Regions from separate parts of the Methylosinus sp. genome, predicted to be linked through region 1. Evidence: predicted binding sites of a transcription regulator. Region 1 holds the regulator's gene; each other region holds the start of a gene.
What was found. Region 1 encodes PhoB, which activates phosphate uptake and scavenging genes when phosphate is short. Its sites were predicted from a motif close to TGTCATNNANCTGTCAT; they were not measured.
Positions count from the first base shown of each region.

Region 1 (2,196 bases):
CTCGAGGGGCTGGCCGAGGCGCTCGCCGAAGCGCTCGACTGCCGCAAATCGCGCGCGCGCGCCATTCTCATGGACCGTGGCGGGGAGGCGCTGGCGCTCGCCCTGGTCGCGCTCGCCGTCGGCGAGGACACTGCGATCCGTATTTTCCTGGGCGCCGAACGCGACGCGCCGGATGTGGAGCGCATTCGCTCGCTGGTCGCGCTGATGCGCTCGTCGCCGCCGCGCGCTGCGCAGCGGCTCGTCGCCGCGATGACCGGATCGTTGCGTCAGGAGAAGGAGCGCGCCGCGGCCGCCGCCGCGCGTCCCGGCGCCGCCGAGCAGAAGCGCAGGCGCAAGCCCAAGAGCCAGGCCGCCAAGGCCAAGGCGTAGCAGGAGGTGTGACGCCGCTCGAAAGGCTCGCGGTCCAGGGTCTGGCCCAGGGTCTGGCCCATTCGCGCGGCGCCCTCCCTCACGACGTGCGTGGAGCCGGGGAGGGTGAGGGAGGGCGCCGCGCTCGGGACTCGTCGAAGCCGATCATGAGATCGTTTCGCTGCGCTCGCTGTGACGAACAGCGAGTCGCAGGCGTCAATTGCGTCCGAAGGTCTCGTCGAAGGAATAGCCGGTGCCGCGCACGGTGCGGATCGGGTCCTTCTCGCGGCCGCGGATGATCGCCTTGCGCAGGCGCCCGACATGCACGTCGACGGTGCGCTCGTCGATCTCGGCCGAGAGCCCCCACACGCTGTCGAGCAATTGCGCGCGCGAGAAGACGCGGCCGGGCTTCTCCATCAGATATTCGAGCAGGCGGAATTCCGTCGGCCCGAGATGTATCTCGCGCCCGCCGCGCTTCACCCGGCGGGTCTCGCGGTCGAGGTCGATGTCGCCGGCGACGAGGCGCGTCGCCACGCGCTCCGGCCGCGCGCGGCGCAGCAGCGCATGAACGCGCGCCATCAGCTCCGGCGTCGAGAAGGGCTTCACCACATAATCGTCGGCGCCGACGGAGAGGCCGCGCACGCGCTCGTTCTCGTCGCCGCGCGCGGTGAGCATGATGATCGGCATGGTCCGCGTGTCGTCGCGAGCGCGCAGGCGGCGGCAAATCTCCAACCCGGACACGCCGGGCAGCATCCAGTCGAGAATGACGAGATCGGGAACGGATTCGGCGAGGCGGATTTCCGCCTCGTCGCCGCGCTCGACATGCTCGACCTGGAAGCCCTCGGATTCGAGATTATAGGCGAGCAGCAGAGCGAGCGCCGCCTCGTCCTCGACGACGAGAATGCGCGGCGCGCGGTCGTGCGGCGCATCGCGCGGCGTTGCGACGCGAATCTCGTTCATTGCGTGGGCTCATCCGTTTCCGTGCTGGCGGGGAGGCTCGGCGACCGTCCCTTCGGTCGGTCGGTCGGCATCGCCTCGCCAGTGACGAGATAGACGATCGTCTCGGCGACATTGGTGGTGTGATCGCCGATGCGCTCTATGTTCTTCGAGCAGAACAGGAGATGCGTGCAGAAGGAGATGTTGCGCGGGTCTTCCATCATGAAGGTCAGGAGGTCGCGGAACACCGAATCTTCCAGCGCATCGAGCTCGCTGTCATTGGTCCAGACGGCGCGGGCGCGCTCGACATCGCGCTGGGCGTAGGCGTCGAGCACGTCCTTCAATTGCATGGCGGCGACTTCCGCCATGGTCTTCAGCCCGATGACGGCGCGCGGCACACGCGCCTCGGAGAGGATTTTCACCGTGCGCTTGGCGATGCTCTTGGCGAGATCGCCGACGCGCTCGAGATCGGCGGCGATGCGCATCGCGGCGATGCATTCGCGCAGATCGATGGCGAGCGGCTGGCGCCGCGCGATGGTGAGGATGGCGTTTTCCTCGATCTCCCGCTGCAGCGCGTCGAGGCGCTGGTCGGTGGCGACGACGCGATGGGCGAGCTCTATGTCGAAATTGGCGAGCGCATCCATGGCTTCGGCGAGCATTTTTTCGGCGATGCCTCCCATCTCGGCGATTCGGCGGCCGAGCACTTCGAGGTCGCGGTCATAGGAGCTGACGATATGTTCGCTCATGTCTCATATTCCTCGTGCGCGTGTCGCGCTCAGCCGAAGCGGCCGGTGATATAATCCTGCGTCTTTTTGTTCTGCGGCGCGGTGAACAGATTGTTCGTCTCGCCGAATTCGACGAGATCGCCGAGATACATGAAGGCGGTGAAATCGGAGACGCGCGCCGCCTGCT
Region 1 is NZ_DATBQF010000068.1:39,727-41,922, forward strand. It holds gene VIF40_RS17330 (hypothetical protein) at 1-369, shown strand, start outside; gene phoB (phosphate regulon transcriptional regulator PhoB) at 565-1,308, opposite strand; gene phoU (phosphate signaling complex protein PhoU) at 1,305-2,030, opposite strand; gene pstB (phosphate ABC transporter ATP-binding protein PstB) at 2,060-2,196, opposite strand, start outside.

Region 2 (2,196 bases), on a different contig from region 1:
TCCCCTCGTTGATCTGATGCTGCGCGACATAAGTGGTCACGGCCGGGCGCGGATCGCCGAGGACGTTGTAGCCGGAGGCCTTCGCCTCCACCAGCTTGGAGGCCGCATGCGACGCCTTGGCGAAGCTCTCGAGATGGCTCGCCGGCAGAGCGCGATTGAGCGCATAGGAGGTGGGCACCGTGCCGATCAGGATCAGCATGATGAGGCCCATGCCCTTCTGGCCGTCATTGGAGCCATGGGCGAAGGAGACGCCGGTGCAGGTCAGCACCAGCAGGCTGCGAATCCACCACGGCGGCGCGGCCTGGCCCTTGGGCTCGGCGTAGAGCTCGGGCTTGCGGACGAGGAATTTCAACGCCAGCAGCAGCAGCGCCGCGGACACGAAGCCGACGATGGGCGAGAGGAGCAGCGCATAGCCGATCTCCGTCGCCTTGCCCCAGTCGACGCCCGAGGTGCCGTCGCGCCCGCGCATGAGCGCGTTGGCGATGCCGACGCCGATGATGGAGCCGATCAGCGTATGCGAGGAGGAGGCCGGCAGGCCGAGCCACCAGGTGCCGAGGTTCCACACGATCGCGGCGATCAGCAGCGCGAACACCATGGCGAAGCCGGCCTGCGAGCCCACTTGCAGAATGAGCTCGACCGGCAGCAGCGAGACGACGCCGAAGGCGACCGCGCCCGTGGAGAACAGCACGCCGAGGAAGTTGAAGAAGCCCGACCATACGACGGCGATCGGCGCCGGCATGGAGTGGGTGTAGATGACGGTCGCCACCGCATTGGCGGTGTCGTGGAAGCCGTTCACGAATTCGAAGCCGAGCGCGATGAGCAGCGCGACGCCGAGCAGGATGAAGGGAAGGAAATTCGTGACCGGCGCGCCGGATTCGAGAATGTCCTTATAGATGCTCCAGGCCGTGAAGGCGAGGCCGAGCGCGACGATCGCGAGGAAGAAGAGAATCGCGCGCAGGTCGAGCGGGTGATCGAGCTTGGGTTTGGGGCTGTGATCGTCGACGCCTGACGGCAGCTCGACGCTCGAGGCAACGGATGTCATTACTTTCTCCTCGCAACTGAAAGGCGAGGATAGTCAACAATCGGAGGCGACAGCCGTATGACACGGGGGCGTTTCGCCGGCCCGCAGCAGAAATTCATCGCCTCGCCCCGTTTCGGGAGCGCAATCATTCTCCCGACGGCGTTCTTTGAAAAGAACAATCTATTTGACATAACGAACAAATCGCGGGACTTTATGAGCGTCCGATGCGCCGCTCGCTCTAGTCGCGGGCGACGAAAACGCCATCGCGGCGCGGAACGGGCTCCACGCCGCCGAGATCGAGGAGGCCGAAAAATGTCAGACGCCTATATCATCGAGCTCGGCGAGGAGGCCGTCGGCGTGATCGCCCGCGATGCGAGCGGCTATCGCTTCTATGCGGCGAAACAATCGTTTCGTCCGCTCGAGGGGCGCTTGTTCCATTCGGCGGAGAACGCCCGCAATGCGGCGCTCGAATTGCGCCGCGACGCACCGCCGATGCTCTCGGCGCTGACCGCGCTGAGCCTCGCCGAGCGGCGCGGCCGCGCGTGAGCCGCGCTCTGCGCGGGCGAAACCCCGGGCGGGCCGTCCGGCCCGCCGGGAATAGCCGCGGCGCTACTCGCGACCGACGCTCAGATAGGTGAAGCCGCGTTTGCGAAGGTCGGCGGCGCGATAGATGTTGCGCAGATCGACGATCACCGGCGTCTTCAGCAGCGATTTGACGCGGTCGAAATCGAGCGCGCGAAACGCGTCCCATTCGGTGACGATGACCAGCGCATCGGCGCCTTCCGCCGTCGCGTAAGGGTCGTCGCAGAAGGTCACTTCCGGCATCAGCGGCTTCGCCTGGCCCATGCTCTCGGGATCATAGGCGTGGACCCTGGCGCCGTCGCCGGCGAGCGAGGCGACGATGGCCAGCGAAGGCGCGTCGCGCATGTCGTCGGTATTGGGCTTGAAGGCGAGGCCGAGCAGGCCGATCTTCTTGCCGCGCACCGAGCCGCCGAGCGCCGCGATCACCTTGCGCGCCATGGCCCGCTTGCGCGAATCATTCACCGCCACCACCGTCTCGACGATGCGCAGCGGCGCGGCATAGTCCTGCCCGGTTTTCAGCAGAGCGAGCGTGTCCTTGGGGAAGCAGGAGCCGCCATAGCCGGGGCCCGCATGCAGGAACTTGCCGCCGATGC
Region 2 is NZ_DATBQF010000018.1:319,211-321,406, forward strand. It holds gene VIF40_RS05530 (inorganic phosphate transporter) at 1-1,042, opposite strand, end outside; gene VIF40_RS05535 (hypothetical protein) at 1,334-1,567, shown strand; gene VIF40_RS05540 (UDP-glucose/GDP-mannose dehydrogenase family protein) at 1,631-2,196, opposite strand, start outside.
Region 2: the regulator PhoB is predicted to act here: its motif matches at 1,089-1,105, upstream of VIF40_RS05530 (inorganic phosphate transporter).

Region 3 (2,196 bases), on a different contig from region 1:
CGAAAGATAAGAAGAGAGTATCTGCGCGACGAGCGCTTTGTCTTCGGCTTCGGACATGATGGTTTCCTCGGCGTTCGAATCTTTTCTATTGGAGCCGATATCGTTGTCGATTGCAATCGGCGACTTCCCTCTCGAGGCGACGTCCAGCTCGAAGAGACGCACGTCGAATAACGCGCGCGTTTTCGAGATAGAGGTCGGCGGCGCGTCGAGTCTGAATATTGCAGAACGACCGGCGCCGGGGTCGGCCCGATGCGCGCGGGCCGCGCCGCGCCCGGACAGCGCGAGCCGGAACGGCGTCCGCCAGAGGTCGCCCTTCGTCATGGACAGTGGGATGGCTCGAGGCGGCTCGAGGGACGATGGAGGGAACCGAGCGTGGGGAATCAGGGGCCCGGAATGGTGGGCGCGACAGGGATTGAACCTGTGACCCCTACGATGTCAACGTAGTGCTCTCCCGCTGAGCTACGCGCCCCCGGCGCCGACGGGATGCTTCGTCCGGCGCGAGTGACGCTCGTATAATGGCTGTCGGGCCGAGGCGCAAGCGCCGTTCGAAACCTTTCCGCGCATGGCGCCGCCGGGCGGGCGAATCCGAGGAAATTTTAAGATTTCCTTCCGCGAACAGGGCCTTTGGGCGAAATATTTCACATCCCTGCGACCGCGCCGCCTCTTGCAGGGCGATGAATTCGTGTCACACTGGCGTCGTCCTTCTGTCATGAACCAAAGGAGGCGCCGTATGTCGCTACAGACCCATCTCGTCGAGCTCGAACGCCGCCATCAGGCGCTCAAGAAAGAGATCGAGCAGAAGCAGCATCATCCCCGAAACGACGATTCGAAGCTCCACGAGCTGAAGCGCAAAAAGCTTCAGCTCAAAGACGAGATCAACAAGCTGCGGCAAGGCGTCAGCCTGCATTGACAGCCTTCGAGAGGTCTAGCGTCGAGGCGGAGAGCATTCTCCGCCTTTTTTTATGCGCCGAGCCCTTTCCGCTCCCGTGGGCGCCCGGCTTGCTTCGACGCGAGGCCCGATGCATCAATTCTCAACGCGAGAGCGACGACGCCCATGCCCCCTTCCCCGCGCTATCGCGCCGAAACCCTCCACGCCTCGCTCGGCGACGGCTTTTTCGACCTCGTCGAGCCCGCGCGCTTTCCCGCGCATATTTTGCGCTATCGCAACCAGCGCTGGGCCGAGCGCGTCGGCCTCGACACGCTGACCGAGCCGGAATGGATCGGCCATTTCGGGCGTTTCGAGCCCCTGCCCGGCGGCTTTTCCAAGCCGCTGGCGCTGCGCTACCACGGGCATCAATTCCGCACCTACAATCCGGACATCGGCGACGGCCGCGGCTTTCTGCTCGCCCAGCTCCGCGACGCAGGGGACGGCCGGCTGCTCGATCTCGGCACGAAGGGCTCGGGCCGCACGCCCTGGTCGCGCCAGGGCGACGGAAAGCTCACGCTCAAGGGCGGCGTGCGCGAGATTCTCGCCACGGAAATGCTGGAGGCGCTCGGCGTCGACACCTCCAAGAGCTTCAGCCTGATCGAGACCGGCGAGCCGCTCTATCGCGGCGACGAGCCCTCGCCGACGCGCTCAAGCGTGCTGACGCGGCTCTCGCATTCGCATATTCGCATCGGCACGTTCCAGCGCCTCGCCCATCTCGACGATCAGGCCGCGCTCGGTCGGCTCATCGACCATTGCGTCGCCCATTATTTCCCCGAGCTCGCCGACGAGCCGGCGGACAGCCGCGCTGGCGCCTTTCTGGAGCGCGTCACCGCGCGCGTGGCGCGGCTCGGCGCGCGCTATATGGCGGCGGGCTTCGTCCATGGCGTGCTGAACTCGGACAATATCAACATCACCGGCGAGAGCTTTGACTATGGCCCGTGGCGATTCGCGCCGCGCTATGATCCGCAGTTCACGGCGGCCTATTTCGACGACAGCGGGCTCTACGCCTTCGGCCGTCAGGTGGGCGCGCTGGGCTGGAACCTCACCCGGCTCGCCGAGACCATTTTGACGCATGTCGGGCTGCAGCGGGCGGACCAGGTTCTCGGCGGCTATCAGTCCGTCATTCAGCGCGAGTTCCAGCTCGCCCTGCTCGACCGGCTCGGCCTGCTGCCGGCCGACGATCCGGCGCAGGACGCCGCGCTCGCCAAGAGTCTGCTCGAATTTCTCGGCAAGACGCAGGCGGCTTTCGAGCAGACCTTCTTCGACTG
Region 3 is NZ_DATBQF010000081.1:7,341-9,536, reverse strand. It holds gene VIF40_RS20860 (MucR family transcriptional regulator) at 1-57, opposite strand, end outside; tRNA gene VIF40_RS20855 (tRNA-Val) at 395-469, opposite strand; gene VIF40_RS20850 (YdcH family protein) at 731-910, shown strand; gene VIF40_RS20845 (protein adenylyltransferase SelO) at 1,055-2,196, shown strand, end outside.
Region 3: the regulator PhoB is predicted to act here: its motif matches at 695-711, upstream of VIF40_RS20850 (YdcH family protein).

Region 4 (2,196 bases), on a different contig from region 1:
CTCGAAATCGAGCTCCTCGGCCGCCGCGGCGCCTTTGGAGAAGGCCCAATCGAAGAATTTCAGCGCTTCGAGCGCCGCGGTGGCGTCCCGCGGCTGCTTGGGCAGCAGGATGAAAGTGGCGGCGGCGATCGGCCAGGAGCGCGCGCCCGGTTGCTCGGTGAGCAGGCGGAAAAAGCCCGGCGCGCTCTCCCAATCGGCGGCGGCGGCGGCGGCCTCGAAGCTTTCCTTGCCGGGCGCGACAATGTTGCCGTCGTGGTTCACCAGGCTGACGACGGCGAGCTTGTTCTGCTTGGCGTAGGCGTATTCGACATAGCCGATCGCGCCTTTGGAGTTGGCGACATTATTGGCGACGCCCTCATTGCCCTTGGCGCCGAGGCCGAGCGGCCATTCCACGGCGACGTTCTCGCCGACCTTGGCCTTCCAATCCGCCGAGACGCGGGACAGATAATCGGTGAAGCAGAAAGTGGTGCCCGAGCCGTCCGACCGATGCACGACGACGATCGGCGTCGACGGCAGCGCGATTTGCGGATTGAGCGCGCGGATCGCCGGATCGTCCCACAGCGTGATCTCGCCGAGGAAGATGCGCGCCAGAGTCGTCCCGTCGAGAACGAGTCCGGCCGACGCGACGCCTTCTATATTGACGACCGGCGTCACGCCGCCGACGACCTGCGGCCATTGGATGAGCCCGGCGGCGTCGAGCTCCTTGGTGGACAGCGGCTGATCGGAGGCGCCGAAAGTGACGGTCCGCGCCTTGATCTGGCGGATGCCGCCGCCCGAGCCGATCGACTGATAATTGACGCGGTTGCCGGTCTCCTTCGAATAGCTCTGCGCCCATTTGGCATAGATGGGCAGGGGAAAAGTCGCTCCGGCGCCGGAAATGTCGAGCGCGCGCGCGCTCCCCGCGGAAAGGATCGCCGCCAGCGCGGCGTGAAGAATAAGTCTCGAACCTTTGGAAATCATGCGGCCGTCCCTTTGGAGTTCGACGCGACGCTCTTCTCCCGCGTGACCTGAAACCAAATCGTTTCAGGTCTCTACGGCGCGCCTTCGAGGGCGCGGCGGCTGTCGTCGATCTGTCACACACTACCTTTTCCACGACTCGTCGCCAAAAGCAAAGCTCGTGCATCGACGCAGGGGGCGAGCGGCGCGCCCGACTGGACATTGCGCCGTCTTGACGCAATAAGGAGCCACGCAAACATGGGATGGACGCTCCGACATGTCCTACATCATTCGCTTCTTCACTTGGTGGAACCGGGCGACGCTCAGCACGGGCCTGTGGACGCTGCTCTATGGCGAGCGCGTCGGGGCGGATGAGTTCGGCAACGTCTATTACCGCCGTCGCGGCGGCAAGAAGGACAAGGCGCTGGGCTTCGAGCGCCGCTGGGTCATCTACAAGGGCTATGCCGAGGGCTCGGCGACGCCGCCCGGCTGGTATGGCTGGCTGCATCACATCGTCGACACGCCGCCCACGCAGGAGAGCTACCAGCCGAAGGAATGGGAGCTTCCCTATCTCCCCAATCTGACCGGCACCTCCGCCGCCTATCATCCGCCGGGCTCGATCCTGGCCGAGGGTCGCCGCGCCCAGGCGGGCGGGGACTATCAGGCCTGGACCCCCGAGGCCTGAGAAGCGCAGGTCGCGGCCTCGCCCGCGACCATCGATCCGCCACGCTCTTTGTGTTCAACGACGGCGCATGAGGCGCGGGCGGCTGGCCCGAGCCCAGAGATCGGAAACCGACCCGATATGATCTCCCGCCCTTTCCGCCTCCGTCTCGCTTTGTCCGGAGCCGCGGTCCTCGCCGGTCTCGGCGTGGCCTCGGCCGATCCCATTCGCAATCCGACGGCCGTTTTCGCCGGTCTCGACAAGACGACCGGCCGAATCATCAATTTCGACGTCGCGATCGACGAGACCGTGCAATTCGGCTCGCTGCAGGTGACGCCGCGCGTCTGCAACACCCGGCCGCAGACCGAGGCCCCGCAGACGACGAGCTTCGTCGAGGTCGACGAGCAGGACACCGGGAAGAACGACGCCAAGCGCATTTTCTCCGGCTGGATGTTCGCGGCGAGTCCCGGCCTGCATGGCGTCGAGCATCCGGTCTATGACGTCTGGCTGGTCGATTGCCACGGCGGCAAGGAGATCGTTCAGGCGCCGGCCGATCCTGCCGCTGCGGCGGCAGGCGCTCCCGCTGCTCCGCCCGAGAA
Region 4 is NZ_DATBQF010000059.1:90,553-92,748, forward strand. It holds gene pstS (phosphate ABC transporter substrate-binding protein PstS) at 1-960, opposite strand, end outside; gene VIF40_RS15810 (NADH:ubiquinone oxidoreductase subunit NDUFA12) at 1,214-1,621, shown strand; gene VIF40_RS15815 (DUF2155 domain-containing protein) at 1,739-2,196, shown strand, end outside.
Region 4: the regulator PhoB is predicted to act here: its motif matches at 1,061-1,077, upstream of pstS (phosphate ABC transporter substrate-binding protein PstS).